Regions from separate parts of the Streptomyces sp. NPDC057287 genome, predicted to be linked through region 4. Evidence: riboswitches for the same ligand, from Rfam matches in the RefSeq annotation. Region 4 holds a riboswitch; each other region holds the start of a gene.
What was found. Region 4 has a riboswitch for thiamine pyrophosphate ahead of ACFUNE_RS08750 (thiamine ABC transporter substrate binding subunit). Riboswitches for the same ligand answer to the same signal wherever they lie in the genome.

Region 1 (7,750 bases), on a different contig from region 4:
CCGCACGCGAACTTCTCCAGGATGTCCTGCTCGCGGACCGTCGTGGTCGCCGCCTCGAAGTTGACCGGATTGGGCAGCTCACTCATGACCTTCCACCCGGTCACGGCCCAGCGTGACGTCTCCAGGGCGGCCTGCGCCGCGGTGTGCTCGTCGGGGGCCCAGGCCATCGGCACCTCCGCGTAGCGCGGCCCGTCACCACCCGCGGCACGGTAGTCCTGGACGATCTCCGGCTTGTCCTCGGTGGCGAACAGCCCGTCGCCCAGTTCCGCGGCGATCCGTGTCGACACCTTGCCGCTGGCGGCCACCGCGATCAGGGGCAGCTCGTCGGGAAGGTCGAACACGCGGGCATCCTCCAGGCGCAGTTGCTTGCCCTCGTAGGACCGGTATCCACCGCTCCAGAGCAGCCGGATGATCTCCAGGGCCTCCCTGAGCATCTCGTGCCGTGTGAGGACCGTGTCGGGGAAGCCGTGCCCGACGACGTGCTCGTTCAGGCGCTCGCCCGAGCCCACGCCCAGGACGAAGCGGCCCTCCGACAGCAGCGCGAGGGTTGCCGCCGCCTGAGCGATGATCGCCGGGTGGTAGCGGACGGTGGGGCACGTGACACCGGTCGCCAGCCCGATCCTGGAGGTCTTGGCCGCGATGCTTCCCAGCACCGTCCAGGCGAAGGGTGAATGCCCCTGGTTGTCGAGCCAGGGGTGATAGTGATCGCTGATCTCGACGAAGTCGAAGCCCGCCTGCTCTGCGAGGACCGCCTGCCGTACGAGTTCCGCCGGGCCGAACGCTTCGGCAGCGAGCTTGTATCCGATTTCCATGCGTTCCTCACTTCTCGTGTCCAGGGCGTTCCGTCCGCCTACCCGTGCCTGCGCCAGGTGGTCCTCACCCGGGAGTACCGGCTGCGCCGTCGGCGACGTGCACGGACCCCGTGAACGGCGATGAGTTTCCTCCCGGGACGAGCGGGCACGCGCTTGTCAACAGCACATCGCGGCCTCCCAGCGCCGCGGTGGCATCGAGAGGGAGGAAACACATGCTGAAGGCGATCGCAGACGTTCTCCGATCCATCGGCGGGGCCATCGCCACCGTCGTCACCCTGCCTTTCCGCGCCGTCGCGCGGCTCTTCGGCGGAGCCTCCGACACCGCGCACGGCCACCACTGACCATCTCTCCCTCTGACGATCGCCCCGGCAGCCTCCCCGAGCCTGCCGGGGCTTCGTGCGTACGAAGGGCCTCCCGGCCCCGGCAGGCGTCCTCCGCTCCCGCCGCTGCCGCTTCCGCCGGATGGGCGTGCGCGCTCCGTCGGAGGAGCGCGGAACTCGGCTGTCGGGCCGGCCAGGACGACCGCGGTGCGGACCATGGCCCCACGATCTCCTCTCCACGCCTCGTCAGCACGTGGAGGCATCCGGACGGGGCCGTGTTCCGGGGCCCGCCCGGGGCAGCCACATGCGCGAATGCCTGGGACCGCGCTCCCCGTCAGCGGTGGCCGCGAACCCGTCAGGAGCGGTGGCGCAGCCGCAGCGGGGCGTAGAGCGCCAGGGCCACGAGGAACGCCACCCCATAGGCGAGGTCGGCTCCGTGCAGGGCCTCCGCCACCGGGCCCACGTACAGGCCGGTGCTCATGAACGGCACCGCCGCGGCAAAGGCGGCCACGAAGGCGGTGAGCGCCGGCCACCACGGCCGGTCGCGGCCGCTCTCGGCGGCGAGGTCGATCGGTGCGCCTCCGCGGGCCCTGGCCCGCACCGTCCAGTCCACGGCCACGATCGCGACGAAGCCGGGAATCCAGTAGCCGACCAGGAGCAGCACGTTCTGGAAGCGCGCCGTGGTGTCGGCCGCGTGCATCCACAGCACGAGCGGGAAACCGAGCGCCGCGGCGAGGGCGGCGGCGACGGGGCGTGGCAGGCGCACCCCCATCGTCTGCAGCGCCAGGGAACCGCTGTAGTCGTTCATGGCGTTGCTGCACAGCGCGGCGAGCGCCACGGCGAGCAGACCGAACGCCCCGAGCGCTCCCCCGCCCAGAAGGGTGTCGATCCCGCGCGCGGTCTGGTCGGTGAGGACGGACGCGCCCCACAGGCCGAGCGTCTGGACCGCCACGAAGGAGACGCTGATGCCCAGCAGCGTGCACCAGAACATGCGCGGCCGTGACGTGGTGGGCGGCAGATAGCGGCTGAAGTCGCTGGCGTAGGGGGCCCACGACAGCGCCAGGCTCAGGGCGATCGTGCACGTCAGGACGAACGCGCCCGCCCGGTCGCCGCCGTGCACGGTGCCGGAGGCAGTGGGCTGGACGCCGTCCAGCAGTTTGACGGCGAGCACGGCGAAGGCAGCGGCGAGGGCGAACGTCATCACCGTCTGGAGCCGGTGGATCGCCTCGTACCCCAGCACGCCGAGCGCACCCTGGGCGGCCATCATGACCAGCACGCCGAGCCAGAAGGGCCAGCCGAACAGCTGGGCCAGCGCGTCCCCTCCGAACAGGCCGATCAGCGCGTCCCAGGCGATCGAGGACAGCCACTGCAAAGCTCCGGGCAGCACGACGCCCCTGCCGAACGCCAACCGTGCGAGCGGGAGTTGACCGACCCCGGTCCGGCTTCCCCAGGTCCCGAGGAAGGCGGTGGGCACCGCCCCCACGAGCGTGCCCAGCACGACGGCGACGAGCGCAGTGGCGAAGTCCAGGCCCAGGGCGATGCCCACGGTGCCGGTGAAGACACCCGTCATGGTGAGGTTGGGGGCGAACCAGACGGTGAACAGCCTGCCGGCGCGGCCGTAACGCCGGTCCTCCGGAACGGGGGCTATCCCGTGCGTCTCGATCCGCAGATCGCCGGGGGCTGCGGGCATGCGGCCCCCGAAAGCGGGACGTGGGGCAGGAACTGCCTGCTTCGCGACCGCACGGTCGTCGGGGGTATACGGCAACGGCATGAAGACATCCCTCCGCCAGTACTAACTGGTTCAGGTTCGACGGGTGTGTTCTCAGCCCCTGCGGGGCACCCCGTGTCCGGTTCGGCGGCCAGGATAACCGGGCGGCCGACCGGGCCCGGCCGCGGGGTGACCGGCGCGCGGGCCGCGGGGTGACCGGCGCGCGGGCCGAGGGTGACCGGCGCGCGGGCCGAGGGTGACCGGCGCGCGGGCCGGGGCCATGCACATCACTCACCGCCCTTGTCCGTCCTGGCCGTTGACGCCTCCGCACCCTCGTGACAACGTTGTCAGGTCCCGCACTCCGCGCCTCGAACAGGAGAGCCCCGTATGCGCTGGTCCCCCTCACGCCGTCAGGTCCTCGGTGCCTCTCTCGCCGCGCTGGCCGCCGCGACCACCACCGAAGCGTCCGCAGTGGCCCCCGCCGGTGCCCCGTCCTCTTCCCGCTCCCTCTCGCGTGCGCGCAGCACCTACGACGCCCTGAAGGAGTACTTCGACACGGCGGACGGCACCGGGCTCGTACGCGAGCAGTACCCGGCCGCCCCCGACGACCGTCCGTACTCCTACGAATGGCCGCTCTCCCAGGTCCACGTGGCCGCCCTCGACCTGGCCTTCGTGGACCACCGCTACGCACCGGCCCTGGCCGTCCGCGCCCGGGCGCAGGAGCTGTACTGGAACGCGGCGGGCGGCACCACCGGCCTCCCCGGCTACGACTCCTACCCGGTCGCGCCGCACGGTGGCGGTGGCGACATGTTCTACGACGACAACGAGTGGGTGGGACTGGCCAAGGCCCAGCTCCACCTGCAGACCGGCGACCGGGCCGCGCTCCACCGCGCGAAGGAGATCTTCACGCTGGTCGAGTCGGGCTGGGACACCGACCCGGACCACCCCGCCCCCGGCGGAGTGTTCTGGACCCAGGCCGACTGGAGTCACAGCCGTAACACCGTCTCCAACATGCCCGGCGCCCAACTCGGCCTGCGGCTCCACCAGATCACCGGCAGGTCCCGCTACCTGGAGTCCTCCAGGCGTTTCTACGACTGGACCAACGCCCATCTGCGGACCCCCGAGGGCCTCTACCACGACAGCCTCGACCTGACGGGCACGGTCGACCGGACCATCTGGTCCTACAACCAGGGCGTCCCGGTCGGCGTAGGCGTCCTGCTGTACGGGGCGACCGACGACCGGGCATACCTGAACCAGGCCCGGCGTACGGCCGAGGCCGCGTACACGCACTACGTGACCGAGGGCAGGCTGCACACCCAGCCCGTCTTCTTCAACTCGATCTTCTTCAAGAACCTGCTGCTCCTGGAGTCGGTGACCGGCGGATCCGTCTACCGGCGGGCGATGGCCGACTACGCGGACCACATCTGGTCCGAGCGACGGGACAGCTCCACCGGCCTGATGCGTTTCGACGACAGCGGGACCACCCAGGTCATCGAGCAGGCCGCCGCGGCACAGGTCTTCGCGGTACTGGCCTGGCCGCGCGGCGCTTGGCGGACGCTCTACTGACTCCGGCCGACGCGGGGTTGCCCTGCGCCGCACCACGGTGCGGCCCGCAGCCCCGAGCACGCTTCCCCTCCAGCCACGGACAGGGCCCCGACCTCTGTGAAGTGATCCCCGCTCAGCTCGGGTCCCCGCTGCGCGCCGAGAGGTTCCCGGCGTGATGCCGTACTCACGTGTGGACCGACGGGCCTCTCGGATGCGCCCGGTCCGGCCGGCCGGTCAGGCCGGGCCTCGCTCCGGCGGGCCGCCCACGACCGTGAGCAGGTCGACGACGAAGACCAGTGTCGAGCCCGCCGGGATCAGAGTGGAGGGCGACTGCTTGCCGTAGCCGAGACGCGGGGGAACGATGATCTCGCGTCGGCCGCCGACCTTCATTCCCCGCACTCCCCGGTCCCAGCCCTTGATGACTTTGCCACCGCCCACAGCGAACTTGAAGGGCCGGTCCCGCTCCCAGGAGGAGTCGAACTCCCTTCCGGACGCGAACGTGACCCCCACGTAGTGAACCTGGACGACCCTGCCCGGTTGCGCCTCGGGTCCGTCCCCGACCACGAGGTCCCGGATCGTCAGCTCGGTGGGCACATCACCCTCCGGAACCTCGACCTCCGGCTTCATCGGTTCGCTCATCACGGTCCCCTCGCTCGCCACCGAAATCCTCCGCACGGACAGCGCTCGGGGGTCGAGGACGAATGCCCGCCTCCGTGCGCCGTCCGCCACACACAAAATGCCCTCAGAAAACAGGTTTCCCCAGGTCAGGACAACTCTACCCGGGGATGCCCGGTGGGACGGGCGGGACGATCCCGATACGTGCATACTGCGCGAGGGCTCCGCTCCGGAGGGGAATCCTGTTTCCCCCTCGCGGGATCCGTGGCCATGCGCAGGTTCGGTAAGAGGAATCGGAGGCATAGGAGGCACAGGAGGGAACCTCACTCCTTTTTCTCCCCCATGCAGGCCGCCAAGCCTCAATCGCACGCCATTCGAAGTGACTAACGTCACTCAACTCCGGCCCTCTGCCGGGAAGGTGGGACCTTACCTTTGAGAAGTATCGATTCTTAGGGGTGGGCGGACTTTCATGGTGCCGGACAATTCGATATTCATCGGTTTCGCGGCCAGAGCAGGTCGACTTTTGGTCCGAGTTTTTCTCTGGGGAGTCGCAGCAGCACTGACTGCTCTGAGTGCGTGGACAATCTGGCTCATCACGATGGGTGGCGGCGGCCCAAAAATAGCCGTGTGGACTGCTGTCCTCATCGCTCCGGGAGCGCTTTTCGGTTTGATTGCGGCATACCAGCGAAAGAAATCTCGCGCCGATCTCCCTCGGTGTGCCCACCCATCCTCAACAGCCTCGAATGCCGATCACGAGAAGACCGCTCCCCCCTTCCCGGGCACCGACCGACAGGGCACCCCCGCATAACACGACGACCGATCATGCACGGCGGATGAGAAGAACCGGCAAGCCTCCTCCGCATCTTCGGGACATCCGGAGCGATCTCTCTCACGTCAATTCGTTCTCACAATGATTCCCGGATTCGACATGAGGCAGGTTCGCCCGGAGTGCCGCCCTCTCCTGTCCCGCTGGTCGCCTTGAACTCCTGCACGGCATCGGTCGGCCGACGAATCCATCTTCACGTCACCGAGCCGTTAAAGAATGTCCGACGCCCAGGGAGCCCGCAGCGTCGATCAGTGGCCGGACGAAGGCGAAGGCAGGGCCTCCTGGTGAAGCTTCGGCCGGGATGGTGATCCCGGCCTGTCAGAAGGCCCTGCCCAAGGAATCGGGAACTCAGTTGTCGTCGATCAGCTTCTTGATCTCGGAGGGAACCTCCATGCCGGAGTACGCGGCGACAACCCTTCTCCCGCCGGAACCGTCCCCGACCGCGACAGCGATCTCGGAAGAGACACCGTTGACCGCGTAGACCGTCACGACTTCCTGCTCGACCTTGTCACCACCGCTGTTCTCGTCGCAGGGAGGGACTGTCGCGGAGCCGAGCTTCTGCCCTGCCGTGCCGTCCGTCTTCGAGACTTCCCGGTACACCCGCCCCTCGTAAGCTACGCGGTAGGCACATGACGCCGAGCCTCCGTCGCTGTCGCTGCCCGAGGAACACGCGGTCACCGACATCAGCATGACCGCCGTGAGCGCGACTCCGGAGGCACGGCGAGCGCAGTTCACTTCATCTCCTCGACTGACGCGTCCTGCTCAGTAGATGCTGCGAAGGCCGAGAACGTCTCCCTTGCCCAGAGTCCTCGCTATCGTCGAGCAACGGATGGAGTTGGTGGTCATCGTGAGGTTCGAGTGAGCCGAGGAGACGTGGCCCATCCCGAAGACGTGCCCGGCCTCGTGCGTTCCGACGGAGCGGATGTCGTACAGGTTCGAGCAGCTACTGGTCGGCGAGTTCGTGAAGTTGTAGTCGGTGGTGTTGAACCGGACGTCGGCTTCACGAAGGTCGTTCTTGACTCCCGGGGTGGGCCAGGACCACCAGCAGGTCGTGGCGACGACACCGCTCTTGAGGTTGCCGGCGTCCCAGGTGCTCTTACCGTCGCGGGAGGTGCACGAGGAACTGCTGTTGATGTCGGCCTCGTAGGTGGTGGTGCCCGAGTAGTGCGAGCTCGCGGAGACCGAGTCGCCGTAGCCGCAGTTGTTGTAGCTTCCGGTGATGTTGTTCACGGCGTCGGCGAAGGCGGCCTGGGCGCTGCTGCGGGAGAGACCGCCCGGCATGCCTCCGTCACCGATGTACCAGTTGTAGGTGCCGTACTCCTTGAGGTCGTTCGTGGAGTAGGAGCCGTCACTGCACGCGCCCGTGGCGCTGGGGGAGTCCAGGTCCGGGAGTTCGGGCTCGACCCCTGAGGAGGAGTCGAGCGCATCCGGGTCGACGCTGTCCGGCTCGTCGGACACGTCGTCCGTGGTCGTGCTGGGGTTCCCGAGACTGTCGGTGGCGTCGATGCCGGTGGGCGCGTCCGGACTCGAGTCGGTCAGGTTGTAGGAGACGACGCCGTCGGCCGACACCTCCAGGCTGAAGCCCTGCGACTCGCCGTCGGTGGTCAACGTGTCCACGCCTACGGCGGTGTTGGGTTCGGGCACCGTCACGCCGGTACCGCCGAAGGTGACCACACGGCCGACCACGGGGCAGCTGATCACCGACGTGCCCGCCGGGAGCGTGCTCACGGTCAGGTCTCCGGTGGCGGGCGGGCAGACCTGCGGTCCGTCCAGGCCTCCCCCATCGGCGTACGCCCCGCCGCCGACGAACGAGATCGAAGCCGCCAGAGCGAATGCCGCAATCCCTCTGCCCGCGAGTCTCCGGTTGTTCCTAGCCACTCTCTACCCCCAGTTTGTCCGTATTATGTGAAGATCCTTTTGGATT
Region 2 (7,750 bases), on a different contig from region 4:
CATCGTCGGCACGTTGCCCCAGCCGAGCGCGGTGCCGACCGTCATGCCGAGGACCTCGCCGATCGCGCAGCCGGTGAGGCAGTGCAGGGTCGCGCGCGCGGCCATGGCCCATCCGGAGCCCCCGTCGCCGTGAGTGGCGTGGTGTCCCTGATGCCTGTCGTGCGCGTGGTGTGCGTCGTGCCGCATGGTGAGCCCCGGAGTCTGGTCGCGGATTCCTGACACCTCTGCCAACCACATACCCCCCAGGGGTATTCCCGTGAGGGCTCAGCGGGTGTCCCGGAGCTCCTTCAGACGCGCCACGTCCGCCGCGTGGCCCTCCTTGCCGCCGGGTGTCTCGATGACCAGCGGCACCCCCTCGGTCGCCGGGTGGGAGAACAGCTCACGGAACGGCTCGGCGCCGATGTGGCCCGCGCCGATGTTCTCGTGCCGGTCCTTGTGGGCACCCACCACGTCCTTGGAGTCGTTGGCGTGGATCAGCTTCAGCCGTCCCTCGCCGACCGTCTCCACCAGCAGATCCAGGGTCTGCCGCATACCGAAGGGGCCGGTCAGGTCGTGGCCCGCCGCGTACACGTGGCAGGTGTCCAGACAGATCCCCAGCCTCGGGTGGGAGTCCAGGGCCTCGAAGTACGGGCCGAAGTCCCAGGTCCGCGAGCAGAGCGAGGAGCCCTGGCCTGCGGTCGACTCCAGCAGCAGGAACGGATCGTCGTCATGGGTCAGCTCGTCCAGCAGCGGGAGCATGTGCGTACGCACCTGGGCCAGGGCCTCCTCACGCGGGCGTCCGCCGGTGGCCGAGCCGGTGTGCACCACCACACCGAGGGCGCCGATGGCTCTCGCCCTGCGCAGCGAGTGGCGGAGCGACAGGACCGACCGCTCGACCGTGGCCTCGGTGTGCGACCCGAAGTTGATCAGATACGGGGCGTGGACGTACGCCGGCACGGACCCGGCCGCGCACTCCGAGCGGAACAGCTCGTCCTGCGCGGGGTTGCCGGGCGGTGTCGCCCAGCCTCGCGGATTGGCGACGAAGACCTGGACGGCTTCCGCCGCCAGCTCCCGTGCGTAGCCGAGACCGACCTTGGCCAGTCCGCCGGCCACGGGGACGTGGCCGCCTACAGGGTTGCGCATGTTCCGCCTGTCCTCGGTGGATCTACAGGGCCTTGGTCCTGATGGTGATGGTGGAGCCTTCCGCGGCCTTCTCGCCGCCCTCGACCGACTGGCTCCCGACCGTGTCGCTGAAGGAGAGGAACGGGCGGTCGACCTCGACCTCGAACCCCGCGTCCTCCAGCGCGCTCCTGGCCTCGTCGACGTCCTTCCCCGTCACGTCGGGGACCTGGAGCATGCGCGGGCCCTTGGAGACCGTCAGCTCCACCGTGTCGCCCTCGGCGGCCTCGGCACCGCTCCCGGGCGCCTGCCGGGCGATCTCGCCGGCGGCCTCGGCCGAATCGACCCGCTCGGTGAGCACCTCGCTCTCGAGACCGGCCTCGTCCAGCGCCGCCCTGGCGTCCTCGACGGAGAGTCCCGTGACGTCGGGAACGTCGACCGGGCTGCCCTTGCTGACGACCAGGGCCACCGCGGAATCGGGGTGCCGCTCGGTGCCGACGCGCGGATCCGTACGGATCACCTTGCCCCGGTCGATCTCCTCGCTGAACTCCCGGGTCACCATCCCGGGCGCGAGGCCCGTCTTCTTCAGCTCGCGCCGGGCGTCGGCGAGGGCGAGGCCCTCGACGTCGGGCACCTTCACGATCTCCGGGCCGCGCGAGATCACCAGCTTCACCGCGTCGTTGCCCCGGATCCGCTCGCCGGAGCCCGGATCGCTGCTGATGACCGTGCCGCGCTCCACCGTGTCGCTGTAGGCGCGCTCGACGCCCTTCAGGTCGAGGCCCTCGTCCGAGAGCCGCTGCTCGGCGGCGCTCTGGGTCCGGCCCAGGAGCGAGGGGACCCGGGTGAACTGACCCGAGTTGATGTACCAGACACCCGCTCCGAGCCCCAGGACCAGCAGGACGGCGACGAGCACGGCGACCGTCCCGCGCCGGCCGCGGACCGCGAAGGACCCACGTCGCCGGCGCCCCGGCTCCCCGGCCCCGGGCGGAGGCATCTCCAGCCGGCTGGTGTGGTGCGCGGTGCCCTGGCCGGCCGGGATCACCCTGGGGATCACGCTCGTACGGTCCTCGGCGGCGTCGTGCACCTCCGCGATCGCCTGCGGGGGAACCGCGTCGAGCTGCTCCTCGGTGAGGTCCGCGCGTATCTCGCGGGACCTCGCGAGGAGGGCCACCGCGTCGGCCGGACGCAGCTCGGGGTCGCGCGCCGTGGCGACGGCCACCAGGTCGTCGAGACCGGCGGCCAGGCCCGGGACGGCACCGGACGGCGCGGGGACGTCCTGGTTGAGGTGCTGGTAGATGACCTGGGCGGCCGTGTCCCCGGCGTGGGGCTTGCCGCCGGTCAGCATCTCGTAGAGCACCACACCGCAGGCGTAGACGTCGGAGCGGGTGTCGGCCGTGCCCTGCTCGATCTGCTCCGGGGCGAGATACGAGACCGTGCCCAGCAGCGAGCCGGTGGTGTCCGTGGCGGTCCCCACGGCGCGTACGAGTCCGAAGTCCGCGACCTTCACCCTGCCGTCGTCCCCTATCAGGACGTTCTCCGGCTTCATGTCGCGGTGGACGAATCCCGCGCGGTGCGCCGCGCCGAGGGCGGCCAGCACCGGTTCGAGGATGTCCAGGGCGGCACGGGGCTGCAGCGCCCCCCGCTCGCGCAGGACGTCACGCAGGGTGCACCCGGCGACGTACTCCATCGCCAGGTAGACGTACGCGCCCTGGGCGCCCTGGTCGAAGACACCCACCACGTTGGGGTGGGCGAGCCGGGCGACGGACTTGGCCTCGCGGATGAAGCGCTCGACGAACGCGGCGTCGGTCGCCAGCGCCGGGTGCATCACCTTGAGGGCGAGCACCCGGTCGAGCCGGGTGTCCACGGCCCGGTAGACCGTGGCCATACCGCCGACGGCGATGCGCGCATCGATGCGATAGCGGCCGTCGAGCAGCTGCCCGACCAAGGGGTCCTGGAGGGTCGTGTCCACGGGGCGAGTCTACGAGCTGCCACGGACACCACGGATGGGCCGGGGCTCCCAGGGGCCGATCCGGTGCGGAGCCGTGACAGGGGCATGCACGTGCTGTGACCGGGGGGTGCCCGCCGGTGTCGGGATGCGCGCGCTGTGACCCGGGGACGCCCGCCGGTGTCAGGGCGCACGTGCCGTGACCGGCTACGCCCGCCGGTCTCCGGATCAGAAAGCCGGACGCTCCGGATCCAGCACCGCGCGGCCCTCCGTGGGGGAGGAGGCCTCGGCGAAATGGCGGCGGGGGATCCGCCCCGCCCGGTGGGCGAGCCGTCCGCCGTCCACCGCGTACCGCATCGCGGCCGCCATCAGCTCGGGCTCCTGCGCCCGGGTCACCGCCGAGGCGAGCATCACGGCGTCACAGCCCAGCTCCATCGCCAGCGCCGCGTCCGACGCGGTCCCCGCGCCCGCGTCCAGGATCACGGGGACCTCGGCCTGCTCGGTGATCAGCTGGAAGTTGTGGGGGTTGCGGATGCCGAGCCCGGATCCGATGGGCGAGCCCAGCGGCATGATCGCCGCGCACCCCACGTCCTGGAGCTTGCGGGCCATGACCGGGTCGTCATTGGTGTACGGCAGGACCGTGAAGCCGTCGTCGACGAGGATCTCGGCGGCGTCCAGCAGCTCGATCGGATCGGGCAGCAGGGTCCGCTCGTCGGCCACCACCTCCAGCTTGATCCAGTGGGTGCCCAGCGCCTCCCTGGCCAGCCGCGCGGTCAGCACGGCCTCGCCGGCGGTGAAACAGCCCGCGGTGTTCGGCAGGACCTGGATGGAGAGGCGTTCCAGTACGGAGAGGACCGAGCCCTGCACGGTCGGGTCGAGCCGGCGCATCGCCACGGTCGTCAGCTCCGTGCCCGAGGCGATCAGGGAGCGTTCCAGCACGTCGAGGCTGGGAGCCCCGCCGGTCCCCATGATCAGCCGGGACGTGAACGCGGTGGACCCGAGCGTGAAGAGATCGTCGGACATGGTCAGCCTCCCTGGACGGCGGTGAGGACCTCGACGCGGTCGCCGTCGAGGAGGGCGGTGGCCGACCACTGGCCACGGGGGACGACGGCCTCGTTGACCGCGGCGGCGACCCCGGAGGGCGCTCTGGTCAGCGCCGCGACCAGGGTGTCCAGCGAGGTGCCGGCGGGGACGGTGCGGTGGTCCCCGTTGACGGAGACCTGGACGGGGTCTGCGGAAGGCGCGGGTTGTGTCATGCGGGCTGCTCCTGCTGCGCGGGGTCGGTGTCTTCGGGGGACGGGGCCGGGGAGTGCCCCGGGAGGGCACCGGCCGGGGCGAAGCGGCGCGGTGCGAAGGGACGGCCCAGCTCGGGCAGCTCACCGGTGGTGAGCACGTGGGCCATCACGTCTCCGGTGACGGGGGTCAGCAGCACCCCGTTGCGGTGGTGCCCGGTGGCGAGGTGGAGGCCGGCCAGCGCTGTGGGGCCCAGCAGCGGCGCGTTGTCCGGGGAGGCGGGACGCAGGCCGGCCCGCGTCTCGGTCAGCGGCAGCTCGGTGATGCCGGGCATCAGTTCGTGGGCGTCCCGCAGCAGCTCGTAGACCCCTCCCGCGGTGACGGTGGTGTCCCAGCCCAGCTCCTCCGTGGTCGCCCCCACCACCAGCTCACCGTTGGCCCGCGGCACGAGGTAGACGTGGCTGCCGCGCACGACGGCCCGCACCGTCCTGCTGAGGAAGGGGGCGTACGCCGGAGGCACTGTCAGCCGCAGGACCTGCCCCTTGACCGGGCGTACGGGGGGCACGACCGCTTCGGGTATCCCCTCCAGCCGGCCGCTCAGACTGCCTCCGGCGAGCACCACCTGGCCGGCCGCGAGCTCCGTACCGTCCGCCAGGACCGCTCCCGTCGCACGGCCGCCGGTGACGGAGAGCCGCTGGACCCAGGCGCGGCGGAACACCACCCCCGCCCGCTCGCACGCCGTCACCAGCGCCGAGGCCAGCCGCCGCGGATCCACCTGGTGGTCGCCGTCGACGCGGAGCCCGCCGCGCACGCCGGGTGCGAGCATCGGCTCCAGGCGCCGGCACTCACGGCCGGTGAGCCACTCGGACTCCAGCCCCGAACGCAGCTGCAGGGCGTGCAGCTCCCGCAGATGCGCGCGGTCGTCGGAGTCCAGCGCCACGGAGAGCGTGCCGCAGGCGCGGAAGCCGGTCTCCTGCCCGCTCGCCTCCTCCAGCTCGCTCACGAACTCCGGATAGCGCGCCGCGGACGCCACGTTGAGGCCGAGCAGCATCTGCTCGCCGTAGTGGAGCTCGGTGACGGCGGCGAGCATCCCGGCCGCCACCTGGGCGGCCCCGCCGCCGGGGTCCGGATCGGCCAGTGTGGTGCCCAGGCCGCGCTGGGCGGACCGCCAGGCCGTCACCAGACCGATGATGCCGCCCCCGACGACAAGGACGTCGGAACTCTGTGCGGAGATGCGCATGGGCGTCCAGCCCCTCCCTTCGCCGGCATGACCCGGATCAGGTTCGTACGGTCGGAGGCCGGTCAGCCTCCCTCTCAGCCCGGTGCGTCCGGACTCCCGCGAGTGTCTTACGGTGGCCAGCCTAGACCCCGCCGGCCGCAGTCAGTAAGGGAGCCGCCCCCATGGCCCGTTCGCTCGACGGACTCGTCCTCTCCCCGGTCGCCGACCAGGCCCCCGGACAGGTCGGCACCCGGACCCGCTTCACCTACCACGAGCAGGACGGCCGGATCTGGGCCGAGTACGAGGGCGGCGACATCGTCCGCGGACATCTCGTGGGCACCCGGGAGGCGGACACCCTGGACTTCCGCTACGTCCAGTTGAAGCCGGACGGGACGACCTCCTCGGGGCACTGCGTATCGGCCGTCACGGACCTCGCCGACGGCCGTGTCCGCCTGGACGAGAGCTGGGAGTGGGAGTCCCGGGAGGGCAGCGGGACGAGCGTGGTGGAGGAGCTCGCCGACTGACCTCGCGTCAGGTGATTAGGGTGGACGGGTGAGCGAGCAGACGCAGGACGAGGCGACGGAACACGCGTCGCGCGGAGTCGTGATCGTGGGCGCGGGCATGGCCGGCGTGCAGACGGCCGTGGCCCTGCGCGAACAGGGCTTCACGGGACCGGTCACCCTGATCGGCGCCGAACCCCACCAGCCGTACGACAGACCGCCCCTGTCCAAGGCGGTCCTGCTCGGGAAGGCCGAGGACTCCGCCTTCGACGTCGACTTCGAGGCGCTGGGCATCACGCTGCGCCTGGGGCTCGACGTGGCCGGCCTGCGCGCCGGAGCGCACGAACTGGACACCGAGCAGGGGCCCGTCGCCTACGACGTGCTGGTCCTCGCCACCGGAGCGGAACCCGTCGGTCTGCCCGGTTCCGAGGGCGTGCCCGGCGTGCACCTGCTCCGCACCCTCGACGACGCCGCGCGGCTGCGGCCCGTCCTGGAGCGGCAGCACGACGTGGTCGTGGTCGGGGCGGGCTGGATCGGGGCCGAGTTCGCCACGGCCGCGCGCGCGGTCGGCTGCGCGGTGACCGTCGTCGAGGCCGCCGACCGCCCCCTGGCGGGCACCATGCCCGCCGAGGTCGCCGCTCCGATGGCGGCCTGGTACGCCGAAAGCGGAGCCGAGCTCCTCACCGGCGCTCGGGTCGCCCGGGTCGAACAGGGCGCCGTCCACCTCACGGACGGCCGGGTGGTCCCCGCCGGAGCGGTGGTCGTGGGCATCGGAGCCCGGCCCGCCACCGCCTGGCTCGCGGACTCGGGCATCGCGCTCGGCCCGGACGGCTCGGTCATCGCGGACAGCTCCCTCCGCTCCTCGCTGCCCGACGTCTACGCGGTGGGTGACTGCGCCTCCTTCCCGTCCGCCCGCTACGGGGAGCGGCTGATGGTCCACCACTGGGACAACGCCCTCCAGGGGCCCCGGACGGTCGCCGCCGCGCTCGCGGACGGAGTGGCCAGGGTGTACGACCCGGTGCCCTACTTCTGGTCCGAGCAGTTCGGGCGCTTCGTGCAGTACGCCGGCCATCACGCCGGTGCCGACACCCTGCTGTGGCGCGGCGACCCGCAGGAGCCCTCCTGGACGGTCTGCTGGCTGCGCGGAGGGGTCCTGGTGGCGCTGCTGGCCGTCGGCCGCCCGCGCGACCTGGCACAGGGGCGCAAGCTGGTCGAAGCGGGCGCGCGAATCGATCCGGAGCGGGCCGCGGACTCCTCCGTACCGCTGAAATCGACGGCCCTCTAGGGTCAGGCACGGCCTCGTGCGCCCGGCCCGGCTACCGACTGTCGGTCCGGGATGGCACGCTTGTCCTTGTGACCGGAATTGACGCAAAGATCGATGCTCTCGTCCCCGCCTGGCTCCACCTTCCCGACATCGCGGAAATGCTCGATGTCGAGGTGACGCGCGTACGCCAGCTGGTCAAGGAAGGCCAGCTCATCGCCGTACGCCGTGGTGAGAACCGGACGCTCCAGGTGCCTGCCGCCTTCATCGACGGCGACAAGGTGGTCAAGGGTCTCGCAGGGACCCTGACGCTCCTGAGGGACGACGGCTACAACGACGAAGAGATGCTGGACTGGCTCTTCACCCCCGACCCGACCCTGCCCGGCACCCCCGCGCAGGCCCTGAGCGAGAATCGCGGTACGGAGGTGAAGCGCCGGGCCCAGGCGCTCGCCGTCTGACGGGAGAGCCGTGAGCGGGTGCGGGCCGTGGCACAC
Region 3 (7,750 bases), on a different contig from region 4:
GTACGCGATCCGGATGACCTTCCACCTGCCGGGCGACGCCCCCGTCACCTGGGCATTCGGCCGCGAGCTGCTGCTCGACGGGCTCAACAGCCCCAGCGGTGACGGCGATGTGCACATCGGCCCGACCGAGCCCGAAGGTCTGTCGGATGTGCACATCCGCCTTCAGGTCGGCGCGGACCGTGCGCTCTTCAGGGCCGGCACGGCACCGCTTGTGGCATTTCTCGACCGGACGGACAAGCTGGTGCCACTGGGGCAGGAGCACACGCTGGGTGACTTCGACGGGAATCTGGAAGAGGCGCTGGGCCGCATCCTCGCCAAGGAACAGAACGCCGGCTGAACAGGAAGGCCCGGCTGAACATCGAACACCGGCGGACCGGGGCCGTGCGTACGGTGCCTCGGCTCACGCCTTGCGGCGTCGGCCCCTCCCGGTCCGCGCGGGTGCAGGAGCTCCGGCTTCCGCGCCGAGCCCCGTGCGGTCCGCGGAGACCACCAGGGCCGCGAGCACCGTCGTCACCGGCACCGAGGCGACCAGCCCGATCGACCCGACCAGCGTCCGGACGATCTCCTCCGCGACCAGTTCGCTGTTGGCCACCGTGCCCACGCTGCTCTGCGCGATCGAGAAGAGCAGCAACAGGGGAAGCGCCGCGCCGGCGTAGGCGAGCACGAGCGTGTTGACGACCGAGGCGATGTGGTCGCGCCCGATCCGGATGCCCGCCCGGTAGAGCCCGCGCACGCCCATGGTCGGGTCGGCCTGGTGCAGTTCCCAGACCGCCGATGTCTGGGTGACGGTCACGTCGTCGAGCACACCGAGCGAACCGATGATCACACCGGCCAACAGCAGGCCGCTCATGTCGATCTCCGGGTACAGCCCGTGGATGAGGCCGGTGTTGTCGTCCGTGTTGCCGGACAGGCCGGCCCAGCCGATGAACAGGGAGCCCAGCAGCCCGATCAGCAGCAGCGAGATGAGTGTGCCGATCACGGCCACCGAGGTGCGCGCCGTCAGACCGTGACAGGTGTAGAGCGCGATCAGCATGATGGCGCTCGCCCCGATCACGGCGACGACCAGTGGATTCGAACCCTGCAGGATCGCCGGAAGGATGAACAGGGTCAGCACACCGAAGGAGACGGCGAGCGCGATCAGCGCCATCAGCCCGCGCAGCCTGCCCACCACGACCACTGCGAGGGCGAAGATCCCCGCGAGCAACGCCATCGGCACCGTGCGGTCGACATCGGTCACCGAGTACTGCAGATCCCGCGGCGCGTCCGGCGCATAGGCCACGACCACCCCCTGGCCGTCGTGCAGTTGCCGCGGCGCATCGGGCTGGACGACCTCCACGAACGTACGGCCCTTGTCCGCACCGGTCGTCACCTCGACCGTGGCCTTCTTGCACCGGCCCGACTGCTCGTTGACGGCCTCCCGGCCCGAGGCGGTGGAGGTGTCGCCGGTCGCCGGCACCTGTGAGGCGTTGACGTCCGCGCAGTCGACCGCGACGACCTTCGTCACCCGCCCGTCCTGGGTCTGCCGGTCGAAGCCGACGCCGGTGCGCTCGTGGGCGGGTGCTCCGCCCGGCCAGAAGGCCACGAGGCCGACCAGGACAGCGGTGGCGAAGGGGATCACCACGGCCGCGATGACCTTGCGCAGGTGCTTGGACACGGGTGCGGCGGGGCCGTGGCTGTGTGAGTGGCCGTGCGCATGACTCTGCGTGCTGCCTGATGCGGGGCCGTGGGGTTCGGGGGCGCTTCCGGGGGACGTCACCCGGCGATCATCCCAAGAACAGGGGAGGCCCTCTGGCCAGCACGCCAGATGGGAGGTTAGCGTGGAGGCACATTTGTACACGCGGGAGCTCGGAGCACCGGGCTGAGAGGGCGCTGACCTCCGTATATCCGTACGGGACACGCTGCGCCGACCGCCGAACCTGTTACCGGGTAATGCCGGCGTAGGGAGTAGGTCTGATGACCACAGCGGACGCACGCACGCCTGCCTCGACGCAGAATGCGCGGAATGCGCAGGATGCGGAGAACAACGAGGCCGGGAAGTCCATCGGATGGCACAAGGGGTACGTCCAGGGCACGCGCCCGGATCTCCGTGTGCCGGTCCGTCAGGTGCACCTCACCAACGGCAAGGACGTGACGCTGTACGACACGTCCGGGCCGTACACCGATCCCACCACCGACACCGACGTACGCCGCGGGCTCGCCCCGCTCCGTGAGAACTGGATCATCGCGCGCGGGGACACCGAGGAGTACGCGGGCCGTCCCGCGCGTCCCGAGGACGACGGGCTCAAGCACACCTCGCCGCGAGGCGGTCTGCGCAACCTCGACGCGGTCTTCCCCGGGCGTCCGAGGCAGCCCCGGCGCAGCCGTGACGGCAGGCCCGTCACGCAGCTCGCCTACGCCCGCCGCGGCGAGATCACCCCGGAGATGGAGTACGTCGCCATCCGGGAGAACGTCGAACCCGAGGTCGTGCGCGAGGAGATCGCCGCGGGCCGGGCCGTCCTGCCGGCCAACGTCAACCACCCGGAGATCGAGCCGATGATCATCGGCAAGCGCTTCCTGGTGAAGGTCAACGCCAACATCGGCAACTCCGCGGTCACCTCCTCCATCGAGGAGGAGGTGGACAAGATGACCTGGGCCACCAAGTGGGGTGCCGACACGGTCATGGACCTCTCCACCGGCCGCAACATCCACACCACCCGCGAATGGGTCCTGCGCAACTCCCCCGTGCCGATCGGCACCGTCCCCCTCTACCAGGCACTCGAGAAGGTCGACGGCCGGGCCGAGGAGCTGACCTGGGAGATCTACAAGGACACGGTGATCGAGCAGGCGGAGCAGGGCGTCGACTACATGACGGTGCACGCCGGTGTCCGGCTGCCGTACGTCCCGCTGACGGCCCGGCGCAAGACGGGCATCGTCTCGCGCGGCGGTTCGATCATGGCGGCCTGGTGCCTGGCGCACCACAAGGAGTCGTTCCTGTACGAGCACTTCGAGGACCTCTGCGAGATCCTCGCGGCCTACGACGTGACGTACTCGCTGGGCGACGGCCTGCGCCCCGGCTCCATAGCCGACGCCAACGACGAGGCGCAGTTCGCCGAACTCCGCACGCTCGGTGAGCTCAACACCGTTGCCAAGCGGTTCGGCGTCCAGACGATGATCGAGGGCCCGGGACACGTCCCGATGCACAAGATCAAGGAGAACATCGACCTCCAGCAGGAGATCTGCGAGGAGGCGCCGTTCTACACGCTGGGCCCCCTGACCACCGATGTCGCTCCGGCGTACGACCACATCACCTCGGGCATCGGCGCCGCGATGATCGCCTGGTGGGGGACGGCGATGCTCTGCTACGTCACGCCCAAGGAGCACCTCGGGCTGCCGAACCGTGACGACGTGAAGACAGGCGTCATCACGTACAAGATCGCCGCTCATGCGGCGGACCTCGCCAAGGGGCACCCCGGGGCGCAGGAGTGGGACGACGCCCTGTCCGACGCCCGCTTCGAATTCCGCTGGGAGGACCAGTTCAACCTGGCGCTCGACCCGGACACCGCGCGGGAGTTCCATGACGAGACCCTGCCGGCCGAGCCGGCGAAGACGGCTCACTTCTGCTCGATGTGCGGGCCCAAGTTCTGCTCGATGAAGATCTCCCACGACATCCGGCGGGAGCACGGGGACGGACAGGCCGAGATCGAGGCGGGGATGGCCGAGAAGTCCAAGGAGTTCGCGGCGGCGGGCAACAGGGTCTATCTGCCGATCGCGGACTGACTTCGGCCGCACGCCCCCTGTGGGCGACGGTGCCGTCCCCGCCGCCACGGCGGGGGCGGCACCGGGCCGTGCCGGATCGCTCCGACTGCCGCTCCGGACCCGGCCGGATCACTCCGGCTGGTGCTCCGGGCCGCCGAAGTCCGGGCTGGTGAAGTCCGGGCTGGTGAAGGTGGGACGCGGGCCGGCCGAGGGGCCGTCCTCCGGCCCGGAGAAGTCCGGTCTGCTGTAGCCGATCTTCGGGATCCGGTTGGCCGAGCGGTGGGGTGTCCGCGACGCGGGCCCCGCCGTCGGGTCGGCCAGTGCGTCCCGGAGGAAGGGCAGGATGCCGCGCTCCAGCAGGGCGTGGCGCCAGGCCTCCCGGGCGCGTGCGACGTCCTCCGGCTCCTCCTCCTCGTCCACGGCGGGCAGCGCGGTGGCGCCGTTGCGCAGCGCGGTGACGAGGAGCCCCACCGCGGCGGCCAGGATGGCGGCGGCGGCGACGGCCGCGAAGAACCAGCCGGCGGCGACCATGGTTGCGGCGAACGCCGGGGCGGGGTCGAGTGCCTTCAGCAGGTACCCGATCAGCAGGAATATCAAGGCGGCGGCACCCGCGAGGACGGGCGCCAGCACGGTGATCACCGCCAGGGTCCCGGCGCCCGTGGGATCGGCCTCGTCCGTCACCGGCCCCAGGACCGATGTGCCGTCGTCCGTGTCGCCCGGCCCGCGGAGCTCGCCGCGGACCTGCACGTAGTGGTCGTACTCGGTGGCGGCCGCCGCCGTGATCAGGGGCGTGGCCTCGAGCGCCATCGTCCGCAGCTGTTCCGTGTTGAGACGGTCGCCGACTCCGTCCAGATCCGGTCGTTCATGAGCATGACGCAGCGCGTCGGCGAGGATCCGCTCGTACTCGGGGCGGTCCTCGGCCAGCAGGTGCGGAGCGCTTTTCATCTGCATCCCCCGATGCTCCGTAGGGCCTGACCGACCGTGCGGGCCGGGCGATCGGGCGGAAACGGAGGAGAGCCTGCCACTGATACGCCGATGGTAGAGCGCCTACGGCACGCGGTGACAGGGGGTTTCCGGAAATAGGCCCAGGCGTCGACGGAGTCGGGTCGTGATGCGTTTTCCCCGGCACCCGTCAGTCATGCAGGGGAAGCTGGACGACCAACAGCTTTCCGGCCATGGTCACCCCGCCGTCCATGGCGATGGCGAGGCCCTCCGCGTAGACGTGCGGGCCGTCCACCACGGGGCGTTGCGTGTCCTCGCCGTCCTCCGACCCGACCTCGCCGAGCAGGTACGGAATAGGGCTGTGACCGTGGACGACGCGCTGCCCGCCGTAGGTCGACATCAGTTCGCGGACGGCCTGTGCGCCGCCCTCGTCCCGGAAGGCGAACCGCTTGGTGAGCTTGCGGAAGAGGTCCCAGCACTCGTCGGCGTCATTCCGCGTGAGAATGGCGTGCACCGTGTCGTTGACGTCCTCGATGGTGGCCCCGTAGTCGAGATAGGCCGTCGTGTCGGAGTGCATCAGCAGATGCCCGTCCTCCTCGACGACCGCGTCGAGCCGCGCCATCCACTGGAGATGGACGTCCTGGAGCCGTTCCATGTCCGTCTTCTGGCCGCCGTTGAGCAGCCAGGCGGCCTGGAAGGTCGCGGTGCCCGCTCCGGAGTTCACCGGGGTGTCGCCGAACCGCTTGGCGCCGAGCAGCAGCAGCTCGTGGTTGCCCATGAGGGCCTTGCAGTACCCGCCCGCGGCCGCGGCCTCGGCGGAGAGGCGCATGACCAGGTCGATGACGCCGATGCCGTCCGGACCGCGGTCGGTGAAGTCGCCGAGGAACCACAGCCGGGCGTTGCCGGCCGCCCACCGCCCTTCGGTGTCGACGAGGCCCTGCTGGTGCAGGGCTGCCAGGAGCTCGTCCAGGTAGCCGTGGACGTCGCCGACGACGTACAGCGGGCCCCGGCCGGACCCGTCGGAGGCCCGGGCCTCCGGGACGGTCCGTACCTGGACGGTGTCACCCCGGTTGATCACTGGCAGGTCGCGCTCGGTGGGGGTGTACCCCTCCGGAGGCTCGTCGCCCACCGCGACGTTGCCGGGGTGCGGCAAGCCTGGCTGGTGCGGCAGGCGTGGCTCCATCGGCACCTGCGCATACGGCGGTACGCGGAAGTCACGCAACGTCGCAGTCCGCACTACGGGTTCCTGACCGGCCCCCTGAGTCATCGACCCCTCCACCACCGTCGCGCCTCCGTACACCTGACGGGCCCTGCCTGGTAGAGGTGGTCCGCGGTGTCGTGCGCCCATCATAGGAATGCGGATCGTGCTGTGTGACGCACCAGGGGTGGTGAATCCGTGCGCACACCTGGTTCATCGGCCGTTTGGTCCGGATTAATCCGATCAGTCCCCGGCGGGTGACCGCGGAGGGCTGACCGTGGTGCGCGGAGGGCGCCGCTGCGAGGACGTCCGGACGATGAGCTCCGTCGGTATCACCTGCTCCACCGGACCGTCGTGCACGACTCCTTCGATGGCGTCGATGAGGAGCTGGACGACCGCCGTGCCGATCCTGCGGGGTTTCAGCGAGAGCGTCGTGATCGGAGGCTCGGTCGACGCGTACACCGTGGACTCGCTGCAGCAGACCAGCAGGAGGTCCTCGGGGACCCGCAGGCCGTAGCGGCGGGCGGCGGCGAGCAGATCGGTGCCGTTGGGATCGAAGAGTCCGTAGACGGCGTCAGGGCGGTCCGGGCGGGCGAGGAGGCGGTCGGCGGCTACGGCGCCCGCGCAGGGGTCGTGGGCCGGATAGGACTCGTAGACCGGGTCCTGGCCGACCCGTTCGCACCAGTGGAGGTAGGCGGTGGTGGAGAGGCGGGTGTACGTGTCGGTGGTGGTGCCGGTCAGCAGCCCGATGCGGCGGGCTCCCGCGGCTGCGAGGTGGTCCAGGAGGTCGAGGACGGCGGCCCGGTGGTCGTTGTCGACCCAGGCGGTGACCGGAAGGGTGCCGGCCGGGCGCCCGTCGGAGACGACGGGCAGACCCTGTCGCACGAGTTCGGTGACCACCGGGTCCTGGTCGGAGGGGTCGATGACGACCGTTCCGTCGAGTGCGACGTTCGACCAGACGTCGTGGCGCGAGGTGGCCGGGAGGATCACGAGGGCGTAGCCACGGGCGAGCGCGGCCGATGTGGCGGCTCTCGCCATCTCCGCGAAGTACGCGAACTCGGTGAAGGTGAAAGGTTCATCCCCGTACGTGGTCACGGTCAGGCCGATGAGCCCCGACTTGCCTGTGCGGAGGGTTCGGGCCGCCGCGGACGGGCGGTAGCCCAGCCGTTCGGCGACCTCGCGGACATGGCGGCGGGTGGCGTCCGGGAGCCTGCCCTTGCCGTTGAGCGCGTCGGAGACGGTCGTGATGGAGACTCCGGCCGCCGCGGCTACATCCCGGATCCCCGCCCGTCCTTGCCGACCGTTGCGCCGGGGCGTCTCTGTCCGGCTCACCTGGTGCTTCCCTGCTGCTGTCATGGCGAGCCGATAGTAGGGCTCCTGCGCCGGGTTGGGCCGGTCGCATATGCGCACGTTGACAGGCACGTTTCTGCATGATCGAAGAAGTGTAAATGCCTTGCAAATCAAGGGTGTTGAGGCCTTAAAGATCAATGTGTCATGCATCGACGCGCGTGAACCTGCTGAATGGTCCATGTCTCGAAGAGGTCTCAACTCACCTGTTCGAGGGATGCGCGCCACGGAGTGAGCGACCGGCGCGCGGAGGAATGGGCGGCGCTCCCCCTCCCGAAGCCTGCCGGAGGGGTGCACGACCGGCCTTTCGGGCCGGAGGGGGCGATTTCGGATCCTGGCCATTCGCACAGGTGCCCAATCCTCATAAGGTGAGCAGTATTGATGTGTACGGACGGTCGAGGAGGACCTGCGGTGAGCGAGACGAGCCCCAAGCTGCGCGCCGAGCTGGACGGCGTCCCTGCGTATGTGCCGGGCAAGCCGGCCGCAGCGGGAGGACCGGTTGCCTTCAAGCTCTCCTCCAACGAGAAC
Region 4 (7,750 bases):
GGTGGAGGAGGCGGCCGGGGCACTCGCCCGGCTGACGGGCTGACCGGACCGGTCGGGCTCAGCGGGCGGCGAGCCGGGCGTCGAGAGCGTCGAAGAACGCCTCCCAGCCGTCCTCGGCCGCCGCGTACTGCTCGCGGGTGAGATTGCCACCGCGCTGCCGGAAGGCCATCTCGGTGGACTTCCGGCTCCTCTCGGTGAGGGTGACCGTCACGGTCTCGCCCTCGATGTCCTCGGGCGCGCTCCCGTCCTTCAGCGTGAAGACGAGCCGCTCGGGGGCCGTCACCTCCCGGTAGACGCCGTGGAAGGGCATCTCCGCGCCGGGGACCACGATGACCAGGCTCCACGCACCCCCCGGCGCGACGTCCATCGACACCCGGTCCAGCGGGACGTCGGCGTCGCCCCCGTACCAGGCGGCGAAGTCCTCGGGGACGGTCCAGGCCTCGAAGACCCGGTCCCGCGGTGCCGCGACGACACGGGTGATGTCGATGCCCTCGCGTACTGACTCGGCCATGGTCCTGTTCCTTTCCGACGTCCCCCGCCCAGAGGATCAGGCTCGGGGGACGAACGCCAGCCGGGCGGTCAGGCCGGGGGAAGGACCACCGTCTCGGCCGGGTCGAACGCCACGCCCACGACGGCTCCCTCCTCCGGGGTGTCCCGCAGACCGCACTCCGCCTCCAGGGCCGGGCCGCCCGCGGGGCGCAGGACCACGGTGACGTGGTGGCCGCGGAACGTGCGTACGCCCACCGTGCAGCGCAGGCCGTCCTCCGGGCTCCCGATCCGGACACCGCCCGGCCGCACGAGCAGCTCGCACTCGCCCTGGGGCGAGCCGTCGGGCACCGGGACCTTGCCCCAGACCGTGTCGGCCGCCGTACCGGTGACCGTGGCGCCGACCAGGTTGTCGAAGCCGAGGAAGCGGGCGACGAACGCCGACGCGGGCTGCTGCCAGACCTCCAGCGGGGTGCCCACCTGGGCGATGCGGCCGTCCCGCATGACCACCACCCGGTCGGCCAGCGCGAAGGCCTCACCCTGGTCGTGGGTGACGGCGAGCACCGTGGTGCCCAGCCGCCCGAAGAGGGTGCGGAGTTCGACGACGAGCCGTTCGCGCAGGCTGCGGTCCAGCTGTCCCAGCGGTTCGTCCAGCATCAGCAGCTTCGGGCGGGGCGCCAGGGCCCGGGCGAGTGCCACCCGCTGCTGCTCGCCGCCGGAGAGTGCGGCGACGGCCCGCCGGCCGGCTCCGGGCAGGCCGACCAGGTCCAGGAGCTCGTCGGCCCGGCGGTCGCTCTCGGTCCGGGCGACGCCGTGCATCCGCAGCCCGAACGCGACGTTGCCGCCGACATCCCGGTGCGGGAACAGCTGGTGGTCCTGGAACATGAGGCCGAGCCCGCGCCGGTGCACGGGCAGCGGTGCCTGGTCCTCCCCGTCCAGCAGCACCCGCCCGCCGTCCAGGGGCTGCAGGCCGGCCACGGCCCGCAGCAAGGTGGACTTGCCGCTGCCGCTCGGCCCCAGCACGCAGACGATCTCGTGGTCCGCGACCTCCAGGTCCACCGCGTCCAGCGCGGTCCGCTTCCCGAACCGGACCGTGGCGGCCTCCACTGCCAGCATCTCTAGAACTCCCCGGATCGGTCGGTGCGGATACGTTCGAGCAGGAGCAGCGACACCGCGCAGACAAGCATCAGGATCGTGCTCAGGGCCATCGCCTGCCCGTAGTTGAGCTCTCCGGAACGCCCCAGCAGCCGGGCCACGGCGACCGGAAGCGTGGGGTTGTCGGGGCGCGCGATGAACACGGTCGCGCCGAACTCGCCGAGCGACACGGCGAAGGCGAAGCCCGCGGCGACCAGGACCGCACGCCGTACCAGCGGCAGGTCCACCTCACGCCAGGCCCGCAGCGGCGAGGCACCGAGCACCGCGGCGGCCTCCCTCAGCCGGTCGTCCACGGCGCGCAGGACGGGCAGCATCGTGCGTACGACGAAGGGGACGCCCACCAGTGCCTGGGCGAGCGGCACGAGGATCCAGGACGTCCGCAGGTCGAGGGGCGGCTCGTCCAGGGTGATGAGGAACCCGAAGCCGACGGTGACGGCCGAGACCCCGAGCGGCAGCATCAGCAGCGCGTCGAAACCCCGTACCAGCCTGCCCGCCCGCCGGGTCAGCGCGGCAGCCGCGAGGCCGCCGATCAGGAGGGCGATGAGCGTCGCGACCAGCGCGTACCGCAGGGAGTTGCCGATGGCGTCGAGCGGCGGCACCAGGAAGGTGGAGCCGTTGGCGTCGGCGGACTGCAGCGCGCGGTAGAAGGCGAAGCCGTAGCCGCCCGAGGTGTCGAAGGAACGCTCCACCAGCACGCCGAGCGGCAGCAGGATGAGCAGGAGAACCGTCAGCAGTACGCCGCCGAGCAGCGTTCGCTGGCCGGCCCCCCGGGGCGGCCGGGCGGTCTGCGCAGGGTCGACCAGTCTCAGGGCGGTCTCCCTGCGCCGTACGGTCCACGCGTGCACGGCCAGGATCCCGCCCACCGCGGCGAACTGCACCAGGGTCAGCACTGCGGCTGTCGGCAGGTCCAGCAGCTGCGCGGTCTGCCGGTAGATCTCCACCTCCAGCGTGGAGTAGGCCGGACCGCCGAGGATCTGGACGACTCCGAAGGAGGTGAACGTGAAGAGGAAGACCATCAGCGCCGCGGCGGCCACGGCCGGGGCCAGTGCGGGCAGGGTCACCCGCCGCCAGGCGGCGAAGCGGCCGGCCCCGAGCACCCGGGCGGCCTCCTCCTGGCGGGGGTCGAGCTGTGACCACAGGCCGCCCACGGTCCGCACGACGACCGCGTAGTTGAAGAACACGTGGGCGAGCAGGATCGCCCACACGGTGGTGTCGAGCCGGACACCCCAGAGCTCGTCGAGGAACCCGCCGCGTCCCAGCAGGGCGAGGAACGCCGTGCCCACCACGACCGTGGGAAGGACGAACGGCACGGTCACCACGGCCCGCAGCAGCTGTTTGCCCGGGAAGTCGAAGCGGGCGAAGACATACGCGCCGGGCAGCGCGATCAGGAGGGTGAGCGCGGTGGAGGCGAGGGCCTGCCAGGTCGTGAACCAGAGGACGTCCAGGATGTCCGGCCGGCTCAGTACCGTGCCGATCCGGCCGAACTGCCAGTCCCCCTCGGCCTTCAGCCCCCGGCCGACGATCGCGACGACCGGGTAGGCGAAGAACAGCGCGAAGAACGCGACGGGCACGGCCATCAGACCGAGCCGCACCGCGTTCCCCCCGCGCGCGTGCCGCGCGGCTACTTCACGACGAGCGAGGACCATGACTGGACCCACTGCTCACGGTTCTTGGCGATCTTCTCCGGGGCCACCGTCGTCGGCTTGTCGACGGTCGCGCCGAACTTCGTGAAGAGCTCCGGCAGCTTCGCGTCCTCGGCAACCGGGTTCACGAACATGTTCAGCGGCATGTCCTCCTGGAACGGCCTGCTGATCAGGAAGTCCAGCAGGGCCTTGCCGCCCGCCTCGTTCTTCGCACCGTCCAGAAGGCCCGCGAACTCGGTCTGACGGAAGCAGGTACCGGTGGCGACCCCGGTCGGGGCCTCGGTGGGCTGCGGATCGGCGTACAGCACCTCGACGGGCGGGCTGGAGGCGTACGAGACGACGAGCGGCCGGTCCGCGCCGGCCTTCCTGCCCCCGGCCGAACCGGAGAACTCGTCGTTGTAGGCCTGCTCCCAGCCGTCGACGGTCTTGACCCCGTTGTCCTTCAGCTTCTTCCAGTAGTCCTGGTAGCCGGTCTCGCCGTAGGTGGCGACGGTGCCGAGGAGGAAGCCGAGGCCGGGCGAGGAGGTCGCGGCGTTCTCGGTGACGAGGAGGTTCTTGTACGCGGGCTTCAGGAGGTCGTCGAAGGACTTCGGCGGGTCGAGCTTCTTCTCGGCGAAGTACTTCTTGTCGTAGTTGACGCAGATGTCGCCGGTGTCGACGGGCGTGACCCGGTGGCGGTCCGCGTCGAGCTGGGCGTCGGCCGCGACACGGTCGAGACCCTTCGCCTCGTACGGCGTGAACAGGCCGTTGTCCAGGGCGCGGGAGAGCAGGGTGTTGTCGACGCCGAAGAACACGTCGCCGCGGGGGGATCCCTTGGTCAGGATCTCCTGGTTGAGCGCGGCTCCGGCATCACCGCTCTTGAGCACCTTGACCTTGTAGCCGGTCTCCTTCGTGAACGCCTTCAGGACGGCGTCCGAGGCGTTGAACGAGTCGTGGCTGACGAGCGTGACGGTCCTGGAGCCGGCCCCCGTGTCACCGGAGGCCTTGTCGTCGGAACCGCCGCAGCCCGCGAGCACGGTGACTCCGAGCACGGCGGCCAGCGCCGTCGCCGCGTACTTCGTGGTGGTGTTCATGTGATTCCTCCTGGAGGTGACCAGGAAGAGACGCGGCCCCGCCCGCTCGTTCAGCGGGCAGGGCGCAACAGCTTGAGTAAGGTCCGAACTTCCTACCCGGAATGACCCGGGCGAGGTTCAGAGGGTCTGCGGCCGACCTGTCCTCGGTGCCGCACTCTCAGCGCTGTGGCGCTCCCCTGCCGGAATATGAAGTTGATTTCGGGGGCCAGGCTACACCGGCCGGATCACGCCGGACCGGCCGGTTCGGGCCGGTCCCCCGCAACCGCCTCAGCGCTCGGAGGCCGCCAGCTGCCCGCACGCTCCGTCGATCTCCTGGCCGCGGGTGTCCCGGACCGTGACCGGCACGCCATGGGCGGCGATCGCCTCGACGAACGCCTTCTCGTCCTCGGGCCGCGAAGCGGTCCACTTGGAGCCCGGGGTCGGGTTCAGCGGGATGAGGTTGACGTGCACCCGCTTGCCCTTGAGCAGCCGGCCCAGCCGGTCGCCCCGCCACGCCTGGTCGTTGATGTCGCGGATCAGCGCGTACTCGATGGAGATGCGGCGGCCCGACTTCTCGGCGTACTCCCACGCGGCGTCCAGGACCTCGCGGACCTTCCAGCGGGTGTTCACGGGCACGAGGGTGTCGCGCAGCTCGTCGTCCGGAGCGTGCAGCGAGACCGCGAGGCGGCACTTGAAGCCCTCGTCGGCGAAGCGCAGCATCGCCGGCACCAGGCCCACCGTGGAGACGGTGATCCCGCGCTGCGAGAGCCCCAGGCCGTCCGGCTCCGGGTCGGTCAGCCTGCGGATCGCCCCGACCACACGCTTGTAGTTGGCCAGCGGCTCGCCCATGCCCATGAAGACGATGTTCGACAGCCGTGCCGGCCCGCCCGGGACCTCGCCGTCGCGCAGCGCCCGCATGCCGTCCACGATCTGGTGCACGATCTCGGCCGTCGACAGGTTGCGGTCGAGCCCGGCCTGGCCGGTGGCGCAGAACGGACAGTTCATCCCGCAGCCCGCCTGGGACGAGATGCACATGGTCACCCGGTCCGGATACCGCATGAGGACGGACTCGACGAGCGTGCCGTCGTGCAGCTTCCACAGCGTCTTGCGGGTGGTGTCGTCGTCACAGCTGATGTGGCGCATGACCGACATCAGGTCCGGGAACATCGCCTCCGCCAGCTTGTCGCGCGCGGCGGCCGGGATGTTGGTCCACTCCGCCGGGTCGTGCGCGAACCGCGTGAAGTAGTGCTGCGACAGCTGCTTGGCGCGGAAGGGCTTCTCGCCGGTCGCGGCGACTGCTTCCTTGCGCTCGTCGGGCGTGAGGTCGGCGAGGTGCCGCGGCGGCCGCTTGGCTCCACGGGGCGCGACGAAAGTGAGTTCTCCGGGCTTAGGCATGGTTCCTCCAGTGTTACAGACACGCCGTGGTCCTTGGGACCTCCGCCGGCGCCGCCGAGTCCCCACGGTCGGCATCGGCCGACGTGGGCGGCCCTGGGACGGCCCGGCGGACCACGGCGACCGTGACCGATCGCACGGCGGCAGGCCGTGCGATCGGCCGCCTGAGAGGGAGCTGAATTCGAATATGCGTACGTGCGTCTGTGAGCCGGGGCCGACCGTGCCGCATGCAGAGGATGCCCGCCCGAGACGGTCTCGGGTCGGCATCCGCATCGGCGTGGGCATCCGCATCGGCCGACCCGGCGAAAGGCTCGCGTGCAGCGACTCGAACCGGCGCATGCGAAAGGGCCCGCCGTGGACGGCGGGCCCTTCGTGAGAACGCGACGCGGAACCGAGGGCCTCAGCCGGATCCGACGAACAGCACTAGCAGCAGCCACACGACCGGCGCGCTCGGCAGGAGCGAGTCGAGCCGGTCCATGATGCCGCCGTGACCGGGAAGCAGCGTGCCCATGTCCTTGATGCCCAGATCCCGCTTGATCATGGACTCGCCCAGGTCGCCCAGCGTGGCGCTGGCTGCGACCGCGAGGCCCATCAGCAGGCCCTGCCACCAGGTCCCGTCGTCGATCAGGAACTCCATGCACAGGGCGCCGGCCACCATGGCGAAACCGACCGCACCGAACAGGCCCTCGCGGGTCTTCCCGGGGCTGATACGGGGGGCCAGCTTGTGCGTGCCGAAGCGCCAGCCCACTGCGTACGCGCCGGTGTCGCTGACCACGGTGAGGAGGAGGAACGTCAGGACGCGCCACGCACCGTCGTCCGCGGTGAGCATCATGGCGACGAACGTCGCCAGGAAGGGCACGTAGAACACGGCGAAAACACCGGCCGTGACGTCCTTGAGGTAGCCCTCGGGCGGCTCCGTCATCCGCCAGACGAGCACGGCGAGGGCAGTGAGCGCCATGGCGACCCAGGCGCCCTCCGCCTCCCGCACATAACCGGCGACCACCATCGCGGCGCCGCCGACGGCGAGCGGCACGAGAGGAGCGTTGATGCCCTTGCGCTCCTTGAGGCGGGAGGTGAGCTCCCAGAGACCGACCACGACCGCCAGCACGACCACGCCGACGAAGACGGCCTTCACGATGAAGAGCGAGCCGACGACGAGGGCACCGAGACCGACGCCGACCCCTATGGCGGCACGCAGATCACGCCCCGCACGCTTCTTCTGCGGAGGGGACGGCGGCGGGGTGGGCATGGGCTCCTGCGGCTTCTCGTCACGGAACAGGGGGCCGCTGACGCGCGCGGCGTCCCCGTTCCGGTCGTCGCGGTCGTCAGCGTCTCTACCTGCGTCGGGAACGTCCGGCACGATGGGCATGGGCCGAGTCTGCTGGGCGCCGTGCACATCGTATGCAGGACCCGCCGGAGCGGCCCCCATCTCGGGCGCGCTCCAGTATCCGGCTCCCTGCGGGGCGCCCCAGGAAGAGTCGTTCATCAGACTTCGAGCAGCTCGGCTTCCTTGTGCTTGAGCAGCTCGTCCACCTGCGCGACGTACTTCGCGGTGGTGTCGTCGAGCTCCTTCTCCGCGCGGCGGACCTCGTCCTCGCCGGACTCCTTGTCCTTGACGAGCTTGTCGAGCGACTCCTTGGCCTTGCGGCGGATGGAGCGGATCGAGATCTTGGAGTCCTCGGCCTTGGTCTTGGCGACCTTGATGTACTCCTTGCGGCGGTCCTGCGTGAGCTCCGGGAACGTCACACGGATGATGTTGCCGTCGTTGCTCGGGTTGACGCCGAGGTCGGAGTCACGGATCGCCTGCTCGATGTTGCGCAGCGCCGTCTTGTCGAACGGGGTCACGACGGCCATCCGCGGCTCGGGGACCGAGAACGAGGCGAGCTGGTTGATCGGGGTCAGTGCGCCGTAGTAGTCGGCGACGATCTTGTTGAACATCGCCGGGTGCGCACGGCCGGTGCGGATCGCGGCGAAGTCCTCCTTCGCGACGACGACGGCCTTCTCCATCTTCTCCTCGGCCTC

Region 1: it holds a riboswitch for thiamine pyrophosphate, as region 4 does, so the genes downstream of both, ACFUNE_RS00500 (purine-cytosine permease family protein) here and ACFUNE_RS08750 (thiamine ABC transporter substrate binding subunit) in region 4, are expected to answer to the same signal.
Region 2: it holds a riboswitch for thiamine pyrophosphate, as region 4 does, so the genes downstream of both, thiO (glycine oxidase ThiO) here and ACFUNE_RS08750 (thiamine ABC transporter substrate binding subunit) in region 4, are expected to answer to the same signal.
Region 3: it holds a riboswitch for thiamine pyrophosphate, as region 4 does, so the genes downstream of both, thiC (phosphomethylpyrimidine synthase ThiC) here and ACFUNE_RS08750 (thiamine ABC transporter substrate binding subunit) in region 4, are expected to answer to the same signal.

Annotation. Positions count from the first base shown of each region.
Region 1 is NZ_JBHUYV010000001.1:95,457-103,206, forward strand. It holds gene ACFUNE_RS00490 (TIGR03557 family F420-dependent LLM class oxidoreductase) at 1-812, opposite strand, end outside; gene ACFUNE_RS00495 (LPFR motif small protein) at 1,025-1,153, shown strand; gene ACFUNE_RS00500 (purine-cytosine permease family protein) at 1,488-2,903, opposite strand; TPP riboswitch at 2,894-2,986, opposite strand; gene ACFUNE_RS00505 (glycoside hydrolase family 76 protein) at 3,228-4,406, shown strand; gene ACFUNE_RS00510 (FKBP-type peptidyl-prolyl cis-trans isomerase) at 4,620-5,024, opposite strand; gene ACFUNE_RS00515 (DUF6281 family protein) at 6,175-6,561, opposite strand; gene ACFUNE_RS00520 (matrixin family metalloprotease) at 6,589-7,554, opposite strand.
Region 2 is NZ_JBHUYV010000007.1:278,214-285,963, forward strand. It holds gene ACFUNE_RS16440 (DUF4396 domain-containing protein) at 1-186, opposite strand, end outside; gene ACFUNE_RS16445 (deoxyribonuclease IV) at 265-1,122, opposite strand; gene pknB (Stk1 family PASTA domain-containing Ser/Thr kinase) at 1,145-3,067, opposite strand; gene ACFUNE_RS16455 (thiazole synthase) at 3,272-4,066, opposite strand; gene thiS (sulfur carrier protein ThiS) at 4,069-4,299, opposite strand; gene thiO (glycine oxidase ThiO) at 4,296-5,516, opposite strand; TPP riboswitch at 5,514-5,626, opposite strand; gene ACFUNE_RS16470 (hypothetical protein) at 5,678-6,019, shown strand; gene ACFUNE_RS16475 (NAD(P)/FAD-dependent oxidoreductase) at 6,048-7,280, shown strand; gene ACFUNE_RS16480 (Rv2175c family DNA-binding protein) at 7,349-7,714, shown strand.
Region 3 is NZ_JBHUYV010000008.1:169,587-177,336, forward strand. It holds gene ACFUNE_RS17735 (SsgA family sporulation/cell division regulator) at 1-337, shown strand, start outside; gene ACFUNE_RS17740 (YibE/F family protein) at 401-1,756, opposite strand; TPP riboswitch at 1,828-1,961, shown strand; gene thiC (phosphomethylpyrimidine synthase ThiC) at 1,954-3,756, shown strand; gene ACFUNE_RS17750 (hypothetical protein) at 3,865-4,686, opposite strand; gene ACFUNE_RS17755 (metallophosphoesterase) at 4,868-5,959, opposite strand; gene ACFUNE_RS17760 (LacI family DNA-binding transcriptional regulator) at 6,119-7,231, opposite strand; gene hisC (histidinol-phosphate transaminase) at 7,634-7,750, shown strand, end outside.
Region 4 is NZ_JBHUYV010000003.1:486,406-494,155, reverse strand. It holds gene ACFUNE_RS08770 (LOG family protein) at 1-43, shown strand, start outside; gene ACFUNE_RS08765 (SRPBCC domain-containing protein) at 59-511, opposite strand; gene ACFUNE_RS08760 (ABC transporter ATP-binding protein) at 580-1,602, opposite strand; gene ACFUNE_RS08755 (ABC transporter permease) at 1,605-3,218, opposite strand; gene ACFUNE_RS08750 (thiamine ABC transporter substrate binding subunit) at 3,263-4,357, opposite strand; TPP riboswitch at 4,429-4,545, opposite strand; gene rlmN (23S rRNA (adenine(2503)-C(2))-methyltransferase RlmN) at 4,625-5,731, opposite strand; gene ACFUNE_RS08740 (phosphatidate cytidylyltransferase) at 6,129-7,214, opposite strand; gene frr (ribosome recycling factor) at 7,214-7,750, opposite strand, start outside.